Regions from separate parts of the Litchfieldia luteola genome, predicted to be linked through region 2. Evidence: riboswitches for the same ligand, from Rfam matches in the RefSeq annotation. Region 2 holds a riboswitch; the other holds the start of a gene.
What was found. A riboswitch is a leader RNA that binds a small molecule or an ion and turns the genes downstream of it on or off. The one in region 2 is predicted to bind cyclic di-GMP.
Positions count from the first base shown of each region.

Region 1: another riboswitch for cyclic di-GMP. It lies ahead of J2Z26_RS15300 (hypothetical protein); the one in region 2 lies ahead of J2Z26_RS21385 (hypothetical protein).

Region 1 is NZ_JAGGKM010000005.1:138,463-143,033, forward strand. It holds gene J2Z26_RS22435 (sensor histidine kinase) at 1-1,449, opposite strand, end outside; cyclic di-GMP riboswitch class II at 1,676-1,760, shown strand; gene J2Z26_RS15300 (hypothetical protein) at 1,818-2,495, shown strand; gene J2Z26_RS15305 (DUF5305 family protein) at 2,569-3,669, shown strand; gene J2Z26_RS15310 (response regulator) at 3,670-4,317, shown strand; gene J2Z26_RS15315 (signal peptidase I) at 4,303-4,571, opposite strand, start outside.
Region 2 is NZ_JAGGKM010000013.1:12,479-17,049, forward strand. It holds gene J2Z26_RS21380 (efflux RND transporter permease subunit) at 1-1,501, shown strand, start outside; cyclic di-GMP riboswitch class I at 1,638-1,724, shown strand; gene J2Z26_RS21385 (hypothetical protein) at 1,878-2,096, shown strand; gene J2Z26_RS21390 (hypothetical protein) at 2,314-2,871, shown strand; gene J2Z26_RS21395 (ABC transporter permease subunit) at 2,936-3,841, shown strand; gene J2Z26_RS21400 (ABC transporter permease subunit) at 3,838-4,571, shown strand, end outside.

The DNA.
Region 1 (4,571 bases), on a different contig from region 2:
GGTTCCACCAAGCTTTTCTATCCGATCAACCATACCGCCCAAACCGTAACTATCCCTCTTACCTTTTGATACTGCTAGATTTTCAATTCCCTTACCATTATCCCGAATCATGATTTTCCATTGTATACTTGAAACTTCAATAGATACTTGTAATTCAGAAGCATTGGCGTGTTTAATGACATTATTAGATGCTTCTTCAATCAAGTGAAAAATGGATTCCTCAATTTCAATCTTCTCCTCAGGTATCCAACCACTCATGATAAATCGTGGTTCTATATCCTTGTTTTCTGTTAATCTTTCAAGTAGATTTTCAACAGCATGAAATAAGTGAAACTGTCTTTTCTCATTCTTTAATTCCCCAATGTAGTTTCGAATACCTTGGTGAGTCTCTTTTACCTGAGTTTCAACACTATTTAATATGGACTCTAGCTCTCTCTTTGTATCTTCTGGGAGTTTATTTTTGAGTTGGAATAATTGAATTGAAATAAAAAATAGCTGTTGTGCTATACCATCATGGATATCTTGGGCAATTTTATCTCTTTCTTCTTTTAGTGCTTTCTTTTTCACTTCTTCTACTTGCTCAAGATTAGTTATTTTAATTTGCACCAATTGACTAATTAGTTTTGTGTAGATTTTTGTTGCCATAGATACTTGATTTGATCCCTCAACTAAAAGATATCCCCAATTCTTATCATTAAGAGCGTGAACATAAAATGTTTTTCTTTCACCACTGTAAGATGAAATATTTAAGACCCTACTTATCTTGGCTTGTCCGAATTGTTGAACTAAGTAATTATAGTAGTAATTTTGCTCCCAACTGTTATTTATGTGAGTGGCATATATGGGGTTTAGGCAAAGATAGACTTGTTTTTTTTCTACCATTCTAGAAAGTAATTTTTCATAAGATGGCAGTTCTTCACTTCCTGTAAATGAATAAAAATGTACAAGTTTTTTATAATGTTTTGATATATACGTTGAGTATAAATTTAGCGTAAATACCATACTATAGAATACAATTAGATAGAATGTATAATCTACGTTTTTAGATAAGTATAGTCCAACTGACACCTGATACAGACTACTTAAAACTATTGGAAGAAGTAACAGGAATATGGACGTTATCAGGTAGTACTTTTTCCAAGCGAAAAAGTTCTTAAACCAAAGTAGACTAGTAATTGAGTAATATAAAAACGGACTATCTAGTCCTCCGGTTTGCCAAAGGAGAAAGAGATTGGCACACAGATCGATTGTAATAACTAGCATAACAAGTATTTTATTTGAAAATTTTTTATTTATTAGTACACTATAATAAAAGTTAATGACCACTATTAGTAGAAATGACAGGTCAATTACTCCATCACCATTTGTGTAGGTCAAAAGACCTGTGAACAGGAGTACCCATCTTATTCCTATTACGAAAACATTTAGCTCTTTATATAAAGTAGACACACTTAATCCCCTACTTTTCTACATTTTGTAACCAATACAGAGACAGTATATCAGAGTAAACTTCAAAAAAATGTCACATCTTGTCGTAAGGAAATATTACTATAATCTCATACTGAAGTAGGAGGGGATTAGCACCTAAGGATGGTATACAATTGGGTAAGTTTGTAATAAACTGTTAGTAATTACAAAAATACGGAAATATACTTAAATTATATACATATAATTTATATTAAGAGGAACGCGAGGAGATACGACCTTTATCTGGGCACCTGGGTCGTATGGAGCAATTGGTGCAACCGACCTAATCAGACTACCTTCATTTGAAGAACTTGATTAGGTTTTTTTATGGGATGAAGGGAGGAACTTGAATGAAACGTTTGTTGATTGCAAGTGTATGTGCATTAGGAGCTACAGGATTTTTGCACCAAACTTATAGCTTTTCGACTGCAACAATTAATAATAGTACTGCATACTCAGTAGTTGATGAAGAAAATGCCCTAATTAGTATAAAGGCTGCTGATTATAACTTTGAAGCAGAAAATAACGGTAGTAAACCAGTAGAACCTACACTAACCATTAAAAATAACAGTTCTAAATCCATCTCTCTTGGCAATTTAAATTACATGAGTGATAATTTGTTGTTCACATGGAAGTTGCACAATATCGTAATACCTGCAGGTGAAGCAGAGACTGTATCTTTACTAGTTGTTAATACAGAACCGAGTGTAAAGTTAGAAGATAGTCTATATACTCTACCATTGCCATTCGAATGGGATGGTGGTGAGGCTATCATTAATACACAAATCTTTATAAAAGCTAAATCTAAAGTAGAGAAATCTAACAAAGAACAAGACAAGAAAAATTCAGGAGATCCAAAAGAAGAGAATTCTTCAAATGGCGAAGAGGAATCAATAGGTCAGAACGCTTTAGATGAAAATAAAAAAACTAAGCACGAATTCAAATCGGGTATCGATTTTCTAAAGAAGGATAAAGAAGAAAATAATTCGGGATTCACTAATTCTAAGGATATACATAAAGAAGAGTGAATCTTAAAAGTTATCGTTCAAAATTTATAGCTTAATGGTTAAATACGATAACGCTTCAAGGAGATGACGTTAAGTGAACTTAGAAACGCAAAAAAGCACCTTCAAGCCCGCCAGAAAGAAGGGCTTTTTCATTTTGGTTTCAGTCTGGGTTATACTGCTTTTTACCACTTTTTATACTTTAGTAACTCCAACCACAATAAAGCAAGAAACACTAGAAAACCTAATTCAAGACAAAACAATCTTTTCATACTCGGTTGATAGTAAACCAAGCACGCTCTACCCTGAAGGGGGACTTATTTCTCCTCCACCTAAAGTTGTGATTGGTTCAATCACTAATAGCATAGATTTATCAGTTGATAAAATAATTGTATCGAATGAACCTATACAAGTAGAAGGTACATACAAAGTAATATTAAAAGTCATTGCTGAAGAAATATGGGAAAAGGAGTTTAATCTAGTAGAAGAACAAGAGTTTAAAACTGAGGGCATAAATCTTGAGTTAATTAATGAAACTTTTAAGGTTGATCCACAGGCTATTCAAGATTTTATTGAACAAACAGAGAAAGAAGTAAAAGTTAGTGGTAAGTATAGTGTTCAAGTTATCCCAGTTGTTGAAGGTTTTATAACATATCGAGATAATGTCTATGCTTTAGATAAAGAAGGTAGTGTCTTATTTAATTATCAAAGTTATTTATTTAGCCTACAAAATGAAACACTTGAATTTGATAACGTAAGTGAAGTCATGAATACAATAGAACACTTGCGCAACTTTCAGTTATTTGGAATTCAGCTAGAGTGGGTTACGCTAAGATTGGCACTATTGATAATAACTCCACTTCTTTTTATTCCCATTATGTTATTATATCGAACTATTAAACCATTAGGACTACGTCAGTGGATTACTACAAAAAGAGATAGAAAAAAACATATCGACAATAAATATAAATCACATATTATTCAATTAACAGAAAAACCTGATATGGAAAATATGAAACCACTTCACGTTCCAACAATTGATGATTTAATTAGGTTAGCGGATGAAAAGGAACTGTCTGTTTTTACATACAAAGAGAAGAAAGATCAATCTATCTATTTCATATTAGATGGGAATTTTACCTATCTCTTTAAAAGTAGTTTAGCTACCTCTCATTCTAGTGAAATGGAGGAATTATAAATGAGTAAAGTGTTAATAATTGATGATCATCCTCTTGTTAGGCAAGGAATTCAAACAATCATAAGCATGGGGCAAAATTTAGAGTTTGTTGGTGAAGCTTCCTCGATTCGTGAGGCATTATCTCTATTAGAAGAGACTAAGCCAGATGTAGCTTTAGTAGATCTTAACCTAGGTAAAGAGTATGGACTAGATCTAGTAAAACAAGCTACAGAAAGAGGATATAAAGGGAAGTTCATTATTGTAACTTCTTCCTCCACAAAGGAAGATATTAAAAAAGCTAAAACCGGAAATGTTGATGGTTTCTGTTTAAAGGATGCAATGCCTGAAGACTTATTATATGCCATTGAAGTTGTATTAAGGGGTAGAAAATATTATGATCCAGCGTTAATGGAATATATGATGGATAATCCGGTTACGGATGTGGACAATAGTTTAGATGAACTTACCCCTAAGGAATTAGAAGTTTTAAAAGCACTTGGAAAAGGAATGTCTAATAAAGAAATTGCAGAGGACTTATTTATTACAGAATATACAGTGAAAAAACATGTCAGCCAAATCCTTTCTAAATTGGATTTAGCTGATCGAACGCAAGCTGCACTATTTGCTAATGCTAAGGGGATAGTACAATTTGATTTACATCATAGGTAACCTTTTCTTCATCCGCCGTGTACTCCGGCGGATTTGTTTTGCCCAATTTCGTCTGACTTTCTTATCGAAGAGCGGGTACATCATGATTGGAATACCTGGTAGTAGTGAAACTATTGCTAAAGCAAACCAGTAATTTATAGATGCTAATTGATATATTAACGATTTAGGGAGTAAAGGTAAGAAATAACCTATATGTACGGTAGAAGCAAATTGTCCTTCTACTGATGACTGAACAGTTAACTCTGGTAATACTC
Region 2 (4,571 bases):
TATTACATCTATCATTTCAATATTACTACTAGTAGGAAGCCTTGCGCTTACCCCTTTGATTGGATTTAGTTTTATGGGAAGTGAAGAAGAAAAAGTTATGTACCTAACGTATACTCCTGCAACAGGTGAGCTAATGGAAGAAACGCTAGCAAACATTGAAGTTGTAGAAGAAGAGTTATTACAACATGACGACATCGATATCGTACAATTATCTGTCACTGAAAGTGGAGACCCAATGACTGCCATGATGGGTGGAAGTGGAGATGGGGCATTAATGTATCTTATCTTTGATCCAAAAATGGAAGATTTCCCTGGTGTCCGTGAAGATATTGAAGAATATGTATTTAACATTGGCCAAAGTGGTGAATGGAAAAGTCAAAACTTTACTTCAATGTCAATGTCAACAAATGAACTAAGCTATACTTTATACAGTGAAAATTTGAATGATTTAAATGAAGCAGTAAAGATGTTAGAAGACGTTATGGCAGAAAATAGTAGTTTAGAAGATGTTTCATCAAGTGCAGAGGATGCGTATGTAGAATATACATTCAAGGTAAAGCAAGACGAATTATTACAGTACGGTTTAACAACAGGGCAAATTGTCATGATGTTAAGGCCTTCATCAACGGAAGAGGTTATTACTACTGTTGAAAAAGACGGAGATACTCTAGAAGTGATTCTACAACAGGAACAAGCGGCTGTGCCGAAGTCAATTGATGATATACTAGCAACACAAGTACCGACTGCTCTTGGTACAATGATGCCACTTTCAGACCTTGTAACTGTGGAAAAAGGCACAACTCTAAATACACTAGCTCGTAGTAAAGGTGAATACTATGCAAGCGTATCAGGAACGATTATTGGTGATGATATTTCAAAAGCAACTAATGAAGTAGATAAAGCAATTGATCAACTAGATTTACCAAAGGGTGTAACTGTCGGTGTAGCTGGGGTAGCAGCTGATATGAATGAGACATTCACGCAGCTTGGGCTAGCGATGCTTGCAGCTATTGCGATTGTGTACTTCATTCTGGTTGTGACTTTTGGAGAGGGTGTGGCTCCATTTGCTATTCTATTCTCTCTACCATTTGCTGTTATCGGATCTTTTGTCGGCTTATTGATTGCAGGTGAAACAATTTCAGTTTCTGTTATGATGGGTCTATTAATGTTGATAGGTATTGTCGTAACAAATGCTATTGTACTTGTAGACCGTATTATTCATATGGAACGTGATGGTTTATCGATGCGTGAAGCAATCCTAGAGGCAGGAGCAACACGTCTTCGTCCAATCCTTATGACTGCAATTGCTACAATTGGTGCCTTGATACCTCTTGCAATCAGCTCTGAGGGTGGAGGCGGATTGATTTCTAAAGGACTTGGAATAACAGTAATTGGTGGACTAACAAGTTCAACCTTATTAACACTTATTATTGTTCCTATCGTATATGAAGTCTTATCTAAGATGTTCAAGAAAAATCGTAAAGAAGTTCAGGAAAACTAATAAATAGCCCTACAAGACATTCATCTTGTGGGGCTATTTTTGTTGGAAATAGAATTAAAAGGGGATTGGTTAATTTTGGAGTGATTTATTTCCCTATAAATAATGTTAAAATTAAATATTATATGCTAAAACTTATCTCTGATAATGGCAAACCTATCGAAAGGTAGGGACGCAAAACTTCGGGTCTAACGCAATCTTTTGCTATGATAGCCGGGTCGCCGTGGGATGGATCATTTACGACATAATCCACCTATAAAGGTGGTTTTTTGTTTTATTAGTAAAACATCCTCTTTATATAAGTGTGCTAATTTTCGCAGAAGACATAATACACAATGCAATCCAGATCTGTTTGAGCTAGCAAAGGGAGGAATTAAAGATGGATACGTTCAATGAACAAATTCAAAACTGGGTTAACAATAATCAGTTACTATATATTGAAGTGGTATTAAAGAAAGTAGGTCGCAAAGAAGTCCTTGGCAGAATCGTTCAATTCAATGGAGAAAGCCTTCTCATATACAAGGAAGATACTAAAATGGTAGAACATTATCTACTAAATGAAATTGACAATATTGTACCGGTTAATAAACAAGGTTAACAAAAAAACTCTCAAAAAGTGATGTTTACACTTATTGAGAGTTTTTTTGTAAATTAATTGTAATGAAATTGAAATATAATTGTGAAAATCACTTCCTTTTTTTGTTATTTGTTTGTAAAATATAAAATGTTAACTATTAAAAAATTTTAATTAATTTTGAAAATTAATATATTTAAATAGTATAACAAGAAATAAAACTAACAAGGGATGTGTAGCTTTGAAACAGAGTAAATTCTTAGTCATTGGACTAATTATAGCGAGTTTAATTGCTTGCAGTAATAAAGAGCAGTCTACTGATGCGAATGGTCCAACCGAGCCTAACCCTAGTGAATCTTCTCCTAGTAACGAGATAGAGAAGGAAGATCCTTCAAAAACTGAGGATGAGGAAAATAAAAAGGATACGAAAGATACCAAGGATAATGAAGAAAAACCCGAAGAAAGTCTAGTTGATTCGATTAAAGGTGAAAATTTACTTGGTCTAAATCAAGAGGAAATAAAGAACCTTTACGGAGAACCTGCTGTATCAGTTAATGCGAATCAATATCTAGTTTGGAGATATGATTTTGCAAACGAAAATTACGTCTATGAAGAAGGTGTCATTTCAGTTGATGTTTCAGGTCTTCAAAGTGGGCAAATGAAGGCACAATTAACTGTAGAATTTGGAGACGATGACATTGTTGATGTGTTTTCAATTTATTATGTAAAAAATGGGCAAATCCTGCATTACCGTGTCACGAAAGAGGGCATTATTGAAGAATCAGCCAGTGCAGACTAGGCATTTTATATAAAGCTAAGCTAGATAGAAAGTGAACTTAGCTTTTTAGAACAGGGGGAGCAAGATGAAAGACATCGTTATCGGGGTGATAAAACAGTTTGTGTTATGGATGTTAGCTGCATGCTTTTTATTACTTATTATCTTAATTCCAAGAGACTATAGCCTTGTTGCAGATACAACTGGGCAACTTGAAGATGCAGTTTATCATTATAATTTTAATGACCATATCACAAATGTAAAAGACTTCTTCATCGCCTTGGAGGAAAACGGAGGATTAGGTCTTTATAAGACTGGAGATACCATAGAAACACATGTTATGGAAATGACACTTAGAAGCTTAAAGTTAATTATTCCGGCAATATTAATAGGCTTCTTTTTCGGAATTATTAAAGGGGTATTTGATTTTTTAGTGAAGGGAAAAAGAGTCGGAGTTGGGAGTGGTACAACTTGGATGATGTTATCGATTCCTGATTTATTTTTTATGATTTTCCTACAATTATTACTAATGTTTCTATATCAAATCGGAGTGTTTCCACACGTTGACTTATATGGACATGAAAAGATAGATAATCAAATTGTGGGTATCATCTTTCTAGCAATCTACCCTTTGTTTTTTATTGCAAATATTACGTATACAAGTTTAGTAGAAGAAGAGAAAATGGATTACATTAATACAGCACGTTCTAAAGGAGTAAGTTATTTCAAAATCGTTAATTTACATATGTTAAAAAATGCACTCCAAAAAATAGTAGTGAACAGTAACACATTAACACTTTATGTTTTATCCAATTTATTTATTGTAGAATATCTGTCAAACTATCGTGGTGCTGCCTTCCATTTTCTAAGAGCAGATATCAATGCGAAATTCGGGTTTGTAATCATGTTTACTCTCATTATTTTCTTTGCTAATACCTTCTTCAAAATTATTCATTCACTGATTTCACCGAAAGGAACAGGAACAGGAATATGAGAAAGTTTACATTTTTAGCAGGGGTAACCATACTAGCCCTGATTATACTAATTGCATTTATAGGTCCTTATACACCATTTATTGACAGTGAATTAACGGAAAAGAAGTTTGAGTTTTTAGAAGATAATACGATTATTGTACCCCCATATCCACCCTCAAAAGAGTACCTTCTAGGAAGCGACAGCCGTGGGGTTGATTTGTTAAGTAGGTTAGTAATGGGTGCAAGAGAAACAATGATTATCATTTTTAGTATTGTGATTATCAGAATGCTCTTAGGGGTTATTTTAGGTTTTGGCGCAGCGTACAGTCGATTGATAAAGGCACTTTTAGTCATTTGGAATCAACTCTTTTCCTATATCCCACCGATTTTTCTAATTGCAATGATCATTGGAATTCCGTTTTTCCTTGTTTCACCAAATCGACCTTTTTGGTTCATTGTTATACTAGCAATACTTGAGGTAGGAAGAGTAGGAGAGACAGTCCATAAACTAGTAGTAAGTATTACACAAACAAATTATTATGAAGCGGGAATAGTGGTAGGTAACAGTCCTATAGGGTTGTCTAAGAAATACCTACTACCAAATTTAAGTCCACAACTGGTGACGATAATTGTTAATGAACTAGGGCGAGTGCTGTTTTTGATTGCACAGTTAGGGGTTATTGGAATCTTTATCAATGTTGTATTTGAGCCAGGAGAATTCGGCGGTTTCAACATTGTGAATGGTTCTGA